2 regions of the Micromonospora sp. WMMD730 genome follow, and region 1 is predicted to be linked to the other one. Evidence: riboswitches for the same ligand, from Rfam matches in the RefSeq annotation. Region 1 holds a riboswitch; the other holds the start of a gene.
The links. Region 1 has a riboswitch for thiamine pyrophosphate ahead of ACN265_RS05715 (ECF transporter S component). Riboswitches for the same ligand answer to the same signal wherever they lie in the genome.
Positions count from the first base shown of each region.

Region 1 (3,403 bases):
CCAGGTGCGGCGGTCCTGGCCGAAGGTGGGTTCGTCGCAGATCAGCAGCCGGGGCGCGGTGGCCAGGGCGGTCGCCACGCTGAGCCGCCGGGCCTCCCCACCCGAGAGGGTGTACGGGTTGGCCCCGGCGAGCCGGGTCAGCCGCAGCCGCTCCAGCAACTCGTCCACGGTGGCCCGGACGGACGGTTCGGGGCGACCCGTCCGGCGCGGACCGAGGGCCAGTTCGTCGCGGACGGTACGGGTGACGAACTGGTGCTCCGGGTCCTGGAAGACCGAACCGATCCGACCGGCCAGGGCGGGGGCCCGCCACCGGTGCGGGGGCGTACGGGTGTCCCCGTCGGCCAGGGCGGCGGTGGCGGTCAGCCGGCCGGCCCCGGGGCGGAGCAGGCCGCCGAGCAGCAGCGCGAGGGTGGACTTGCCGGCCCCGTTCGGGCCGAGGACGGCGAGCGCCTCGCCGGCGCGTACGGCCAGGTCGGTGGGGGCCAGCCGGGGCGGCAGGCCGAGCCGGTCGGCGGTGAGCAACTCCGCGCCTTTCGGTCCGGCGGCCCGCCGGGTCACCGTGGGGTGACCGGGCACCCACACCCCCTCGGCGGCGAGCGCGGCCCCGTGCGCGGCGAAGACCGCCTCCGGGGTCCCGTCGGCCCGGACCCCGCCACCGGGAGCCAGCACCACCACCCGGTCGACCAGGGGCAGGGCGTCGGCGACCCGGTGTTCGACCAGGACCAGGGTGGTGTCGGGGTCCAACGCGCCGGCCACCGCCGTGCGGACCAGGTCCGCGCCGGCCGGATCGAGGTTGGCGGTCGGCTCGTCGAGCAGCAGCAGCCCCGGCCGCAGCGCCAGCACCCCGGCCAGGGCGAGCCGCTGCTGCTCGCCGCCGGACAACGCCGCGGTGGGCCGGTCCCGGTGGTACGGGAAACCGACCCGGCGCAGCGCCTCGTCCACCCGGGGCCAGATCTCGTCGCCGGGTACCCCCCGGTTCTCCAGGCCGAACGCGACGTCGTCGCCGCAGCGGGCCATCACGAGCTGGGACTGCGGGTCCTGGAAGACGGTGCCGACCCGTTCGCGGGCCTTGGCCGGGTCGAGGCCGTCGATCTCGACGGTGCCCTCCCGCTCGCCGGAGTCCGCCGGCAGCAGCCCGGCCAGCGCGGCGAGCAGGGTGCTCTTGCCGGCCCCGGACGGCCCCAGCAGCAGCACCCGTTCCCCGTGGTCGATGCGCAGGTCGACCCCGCGTACCGCCCAGGCCCGCCGCCCGGCGTGCCGCCAGCCGAAGCCGACCAGCCTCACCCCGGCCACACCGCCGACCCTTCCCCGCTCGCCACGGCAGCCTCAGACGAGGGTGCGGTCGCGGGCGGCGGGGAACCGGTCGAGCACCCCGGTCTCGGCGAGCGCCCGGGTCAGGTACCAGCCGCCGACACCGGCGACGACGGCGGCGCTGAGCACGGTCAGCGCCGCGTACGGCAGGCGGTAGCTGGTCAGGGCGTACTCGGCGTTCCAGACGAAGAAGTCGAACAGGGCGGCGCTCAGCCCGGTCATCGCCCCGGCGAGCACCGCCACCGGCAGCCGGTACGCCCGGTAGCGGAACGCGGCGAAGGCCAGCTCCGCGCCGAGACCCTGAATCAGGCCCTGGACGATGGTGACGCCGCCCCACTCCGCACCGAGCAGTGCGGAGACGGTGGCGGCGACGGCCTCGCAGAACAGGGCCGCCCCCGGCTTGCGGATCACCAGGCCGCCGAGCACGGCCGGGACGAGCCACACCCCGTACATCACGGCCTGGCTGGCCGGTGCGGCGGCGAAGACCGGGTCGGCGGCCTTCCAGACCAGGCCCCAGGCCCAGAAGATGACCCCGAAGGCCACGGCGATCACGGCGGCGACCACGATGTCGATCGTGCGCCACCGGTTGGTGGTGGTGTGCTGCATGTCGGTGCTCCCAGTCCAGAAGATCGAACCAGGAGAAGACGCACGCCGCGCCCGGCGGCAGCCGGACGGCGGCGCGGCTGGAGGTCGACCGAACTCCCTGCGCTGGCATTACCCAGATCAGGTTCGAGGGTCTGCGGGCGGTGCCCGCACTCTCAGCGCTGTGCGCTCCCCTGTCGGATGTGAAGTTGTCTCGGCAGACGCTAGCACCGACCTGCGGCAACGGCCCAGCAGGTCATGGTTCCCGGCATTCGACGCCCGGTCGGGGCCCGGGTCGCTGGGTAGTCTGACGATCATGCGGGTAGCGGCGCGGGGACTGACGTTCGACGTACGGGCCGGTGGCCCGGAGGGCGGCCACGTGGTGCTGCTGCTGCACGGCTTCCCCCAGCACGGTGGGGAGTGGGACGCGGTGGTGCCGGCCCTGCACGCCGCCGGGCTGCGCACGTACGCACCCGACCAGCGGGGTTACTCGCCCGGTGCCCGTCCCACCGAGGTGGCCGACTACCGGCTGCCGGAGCTGGTCGCCGACGCGGTGGCGGTGCTGGACGCGCTGGGCGTCGACACCGCGCACGTGGTGGGGCACGACTGGGGCGCGGTCGTCGCCTGGGCGTTGGCCGCGCGGCATCCGGAGCGGGTGCGTACCCTCACCGCGGTCTCGGTGCCGCATCCGGCCGCCTTCGGGTACGCGCTGGCCACCGACCGCCGGCAGCGGGCGCGCTCGTCGTACATGGCGTTGTTCCGCCGGGCCGGCCTGGCGGAGAAGGTGCTGCTGGCCGGGCGGGGGGTGGTGCTGCGCCGGCTGCTGTCCGGCGTCGGCGACCCGGCCCGGGTGGCCGGGTACGCCGGGCCGCTGCGGACGCCCGGCGCGTTGACCGGGGCGTTGAACTGGTACCGGGCGATGTCGGGTCGGGACATGAAGGCGGTCGGTCCGGTGGGCGTGCCGACCAGCTACGTGTGGAGCGACCGGGACGTGGCGATCGGACGGGCCGCCGCGCAGGCGTGCGTCCGGCACGTGTCGGGGGACTACCGGTTCGTGGTGCTCTCCGGGGTGACCCACTGGATTCCCGACGAGGCGCCGGGCCCGCTGGCCGAGGCGATCCTGGCCCGGGTGCGCGGGTCGGCCCGATGATGTCGGCGCAGCGGCCCGATCGGGGTTCGTGAATCGGTTTCGGGCGGTTGCGGATCGGGCACAGGCGTTGCTGCCGACGGGGGGTGCCCCCGTCGGTCGTACCGTCTGAACCGGAGGTAACGCGTGTCGAAGGAATCCGAGAAGCAGCGATGGCAACGCAACTTCGCCGATCTGCTCCAGGAACTGCGGGTCGCCCAGACCGGCGTGCAGATCCTCTTCGCCTTCCTGCTGACCCTGCCGTTCAGTAACGGGTTCACCCGGACCAGCGAGTTCCAGCGGGACGTCTACATCCTGGCCCTGCTGTCCGCCGCCGCGGCCACCGCGATGATCATTTCGCCGGTCGCCTTCCACCGGGCGCTG
Region 1 covers NZ_JBMHML010000002.1:1,238,231-1,241,633, forward strand. The annotation lists gene ACN265_RS05710 (ABC transporter ATP-binding protein) at 1-1,293, opposite strand, end outside; gene ACN265_RS05715 (ECF transporter S component) at 1,327-1,917, opposite strand; TPP riboswitch at 1,994-2,099, opposite strand; gene ACN265_RS05720 (alpha/beta fold hydrolase) at 2,210-3,043, shown strand; gene ACN265_RS05725 (DUF6328 family protein) at 3,167-3,403, shown strand, end outside.

Region 2 (3,403 bases), 680 kb from region 1:
CGTTGTCCGGGGTGCCGGGGCGCAGCCCGGCGGTCGCCTCGGTCAGCGCGTACTCGGCGAGTTCGGGGACGAGGTCGACGGCGGCCCGCAGCAGCCGCAGCACCGCCCCGGTGGTCACCTCGGTGTCGGTGCGTTCCTCGACGGTCGCCCCGAGCACCACCTCGCCGTCGTCGCGGGGGACGAGGTAGACCGACTCGCCGTCGGCGTACCCCCGGATGACGTGCCGGAAGCCGGGCGGGCGGTGGTCGGGCGCGCGCAGCCGCAGCACCTGGCCCTTGACCGGGCGGACCGGCAGCCCGGTCAGCGCGGCGGCGCCGCAGCCGGCGGCGACCACGACGACGGGCGCGTCCACCTCGGCCAGTCGGGTCACCGCGCCGGGCAGCAGGGTCGCGCCGGCCTGTCCGGCGGCGACCCGCAACGCGTCGACCAGCCGGCGCGGGTCGACCTGGTGGTCGCCGGGGGCGACCGCGCCGCCGCGCAGCCGGGGGGTCAGCGCCGGTTCGCGCTCCCGTAGCTGCGACGGCCGCAGCGCGCTGATCGGCAGCCCCAGCCCCTGCTGGTACGACCAGAGCCGGCGTGCCTCGGCCAGGTCGTCCCCGGTCAGCCCGACGACGAGGGTGCCGTCGGTGCGGTAGCCGAACTCCGTTGCGGTGGCTTCGGTCAGTTCGGCGGCGAAACCCGGCCAGCGGGCGGCGGACGCGGTGAGCAGCCCGGTCAGCTCCCGTTCCCCGAAGTACGCCTCGGCGACCGGGGCGAGCATCCCGGCGGCGACCCGGGACGCGCCGGAGCCGGGGGCCGGGTCGTGCACGGCCACCCGCAGGCCCCGGGTGGCGCAGCGCCAGGCGATCGCCAACCCGACCGGCCCCGCGCCCACGATGGCGACGTCGGGCCGGGTCAGCACGTCAGCGCCGCGATCAGTTCGGCGGTGGCCCGGCCCGGGTCGGCGGCGGCGGACAGCGCCCCGACCACCGCCACCCCGTGGGCCCCGGCGGCCCGCAGCGCCGGCACCGTGGCGGCGGTGACCCCGCCGATGGCGATCACCGGCACGTCGACGGCCGCGGCGACGGCGCGGATGCCGGCCGGGCCGATCGGGTCGGGCAGGCCGGTCTTGGTGGCGGTGGGGTGGCACGGGCCGACGCCCAGGTAGCTGGCCCCGGCGGCGACGGCCCGGGCGGCGGCACCCGGTTCCCGGGCGGTCGCGCCGAGCACGGCGGCGGGGCCGAGGATCCGGCGGGCCGCCGCGACGGGCAGGTCGTCCGCGCCGACGTGGCCGCCGTGGGCGTCCACCGCGAGGGCGACGTGCAGCCGGTCGTTGACCAGGCAGGTCGCCTCGTACGGCACGCAGAGCGCGCGTACCCGTCGGGCCAGGTCGTACGCCTGCCGGTCGGTGGTGTCGTCGGTCACCCGGACCTGCACGACGAGGTCGGCGCGGGCCACCGGGAGGGCGGCCCGTACGACGGTGAGCGGGTCGCACCCGGGGCGGGTGTCGGTGATCAGATGCAGTCGGCCGAGGGACGGCACGGCAACTCTCCTCCCTGCGCCGGCATTACCCGGATCAGGTTCTACGGTCGGGGGCTCTCAGCCCCCCTCTCAGCCCGGTGTACCGGGCTCCCGTGGGTCACGTGTCTGTGACCGTACGACAGATCCGCTGATCCGCCAAGGGGTGTTAGATTGATCCAGGACTATCGATGCGTACGGTTGTGGGCTTGTATCCACATAAGCCGGAAAAGCGAGTCGCCGATACCGAATCGTTACATGCTCATGCCTTGCCGGAAACCAATCCAGCGGCGCTAATTTGTTCAACCGATCGACATTATTCCGGTGCGGAGCCTCGGCGTGGCCCGCACCTGATCGCCACTGGTGCGGACCTCGGCGGGCCCACACCGATCCGACCGGGGACGGTCTGCGGCGAGTCGTCCCCATGCCCCCACCACTGTCCAGCACGGACAAAAGGAGCATGGAGTGTCTCCATCCCGCCATCGCCGCGCACGTCGCGGCCCACTGGGTGCCGGTCTACTGGCCCTCTCCCTACTCGCCAGCGGCCTGATCGGCGGCACCGCCGCCCAGGCCGCTCCCGTCGCGGCGGCCCTGCCACAGGCCGCACCGGCACCGGCGGCAGCAGCCGCCGAACCCTTCTCGGTCCTGGTCTTCTCCAAGACCGCCGCGTTCCGGCACGACGCCATCCCGGCCGGCATCGCCGCGATCCAGAAGCTCGGCACCGACAACGGGTTCACCGTCGACACCACCGAGGACGGAGCCGCCTTCAACGACACCAACCTGGCGAAATACCAGGCGGTGATCTGGCTCTCCACCACCGGTGACGTGCTCGACGCCACCCAGCAGGCCGCGTTCGAGCGCTACATCAAGGCCGGCGGCGGCTACGCCGGTGTGCACGCCGCCTCGGACACCGAGTACGACTGGGCCTGGTACGGCAACCTGGTCGGCGCGTACTTCTCCGGCCACCCGGCCAACCAGCAGGCCACCGTCAAGGTCGAGGACCCCGCGCACCCGTCGACCGCCGACCTGCCGGCCCGCTGGTCCCGGTTCGACGAGTGGTACAACTTCCGCACCAACCCCCGCTCCAAGGTGCACGTGCTGGCCAGCCTGGACGAGAAGTCCTACAGCCCGGGTGCCGGCGCGATGGGCGCCGACCACCCCACCGCCTGGTGCCAGGACTACGACGGCGGTCGCTCCTGGTACACCGGTGGCGGCCACACCCAGGCGTCGTACACCGAGCCGGAGTTCCTCAGCCACCTGCTCGGCGGCATCCGCACCGCGGCCGGGGTCGAGAACGCCGACTGCGGCGCCACCAAGACCTCGAACTTCGAGAAGATCACCCTCGACAGCAACACCAACAACCCGATGGAGCTGGACATCGCTCCGGACGGCCGGGTGTTCTACGCCGAGCGTGACGGCCGGGTGCAGATCGTGAAGCCGGACACCGGCAACACGGTCACCGCGACCCGGCTGGACGTGTTCACCGGCAACGAGGACGGCCTGCTCGGGTTGCGCCTCGACCCGGACTTCACCACCAACAAGTGGATCTACCTGTACTACGCACCGGCCGGTGGCGCCCCGCGCAACTACCTGTCCCGGTTCACCGTCAACGGTGACACCATCGACAAGGCCACCGAGAAGGTCGTGCTCCAGGTCGACACCCAGCGCAACACCTGCTGCCACGCCGGCGGCAGCATGACCTTCGACTCGAAGGGCAACCTCTACCTCGCCACCGGCGACAACACCAACCCGTTCGAGTCGAACGCGTTCACGCCGATCGACGAGCGGGCCGGCCGGCAGGACTACGACGCGCAGCGCAGCGCCGGTAACACCAACGACCTGCGCGGCAAGGTGATCCGGATCCACCCGGAGGACGACGGCACCTACACCGTCCCGACGGGCAACC
Region 2 covers NZ_JBMHML010000002.1:560,149-563,551, reverse strand. The annotation lists gene thiO (glycine oxidase ThiO) at 1-901, opposite strand, end outside; gene thiE (thiamine phosphate synthase) at 895-1,521, opposite strand; TPP riboswitch at 1,516-1,625, opposite strand; gene ACN265_RS02670 (ThuA domain-containing protein) at 1,963-3,403, shown strand, end outside.
Region 2: another riboswitch for thiamine pyrophosphate. It lies ahead of thiE (thiamine phosphate synthase); the one in region 1 lies ahead of ACN265_RS05715 (ECF transporter S component).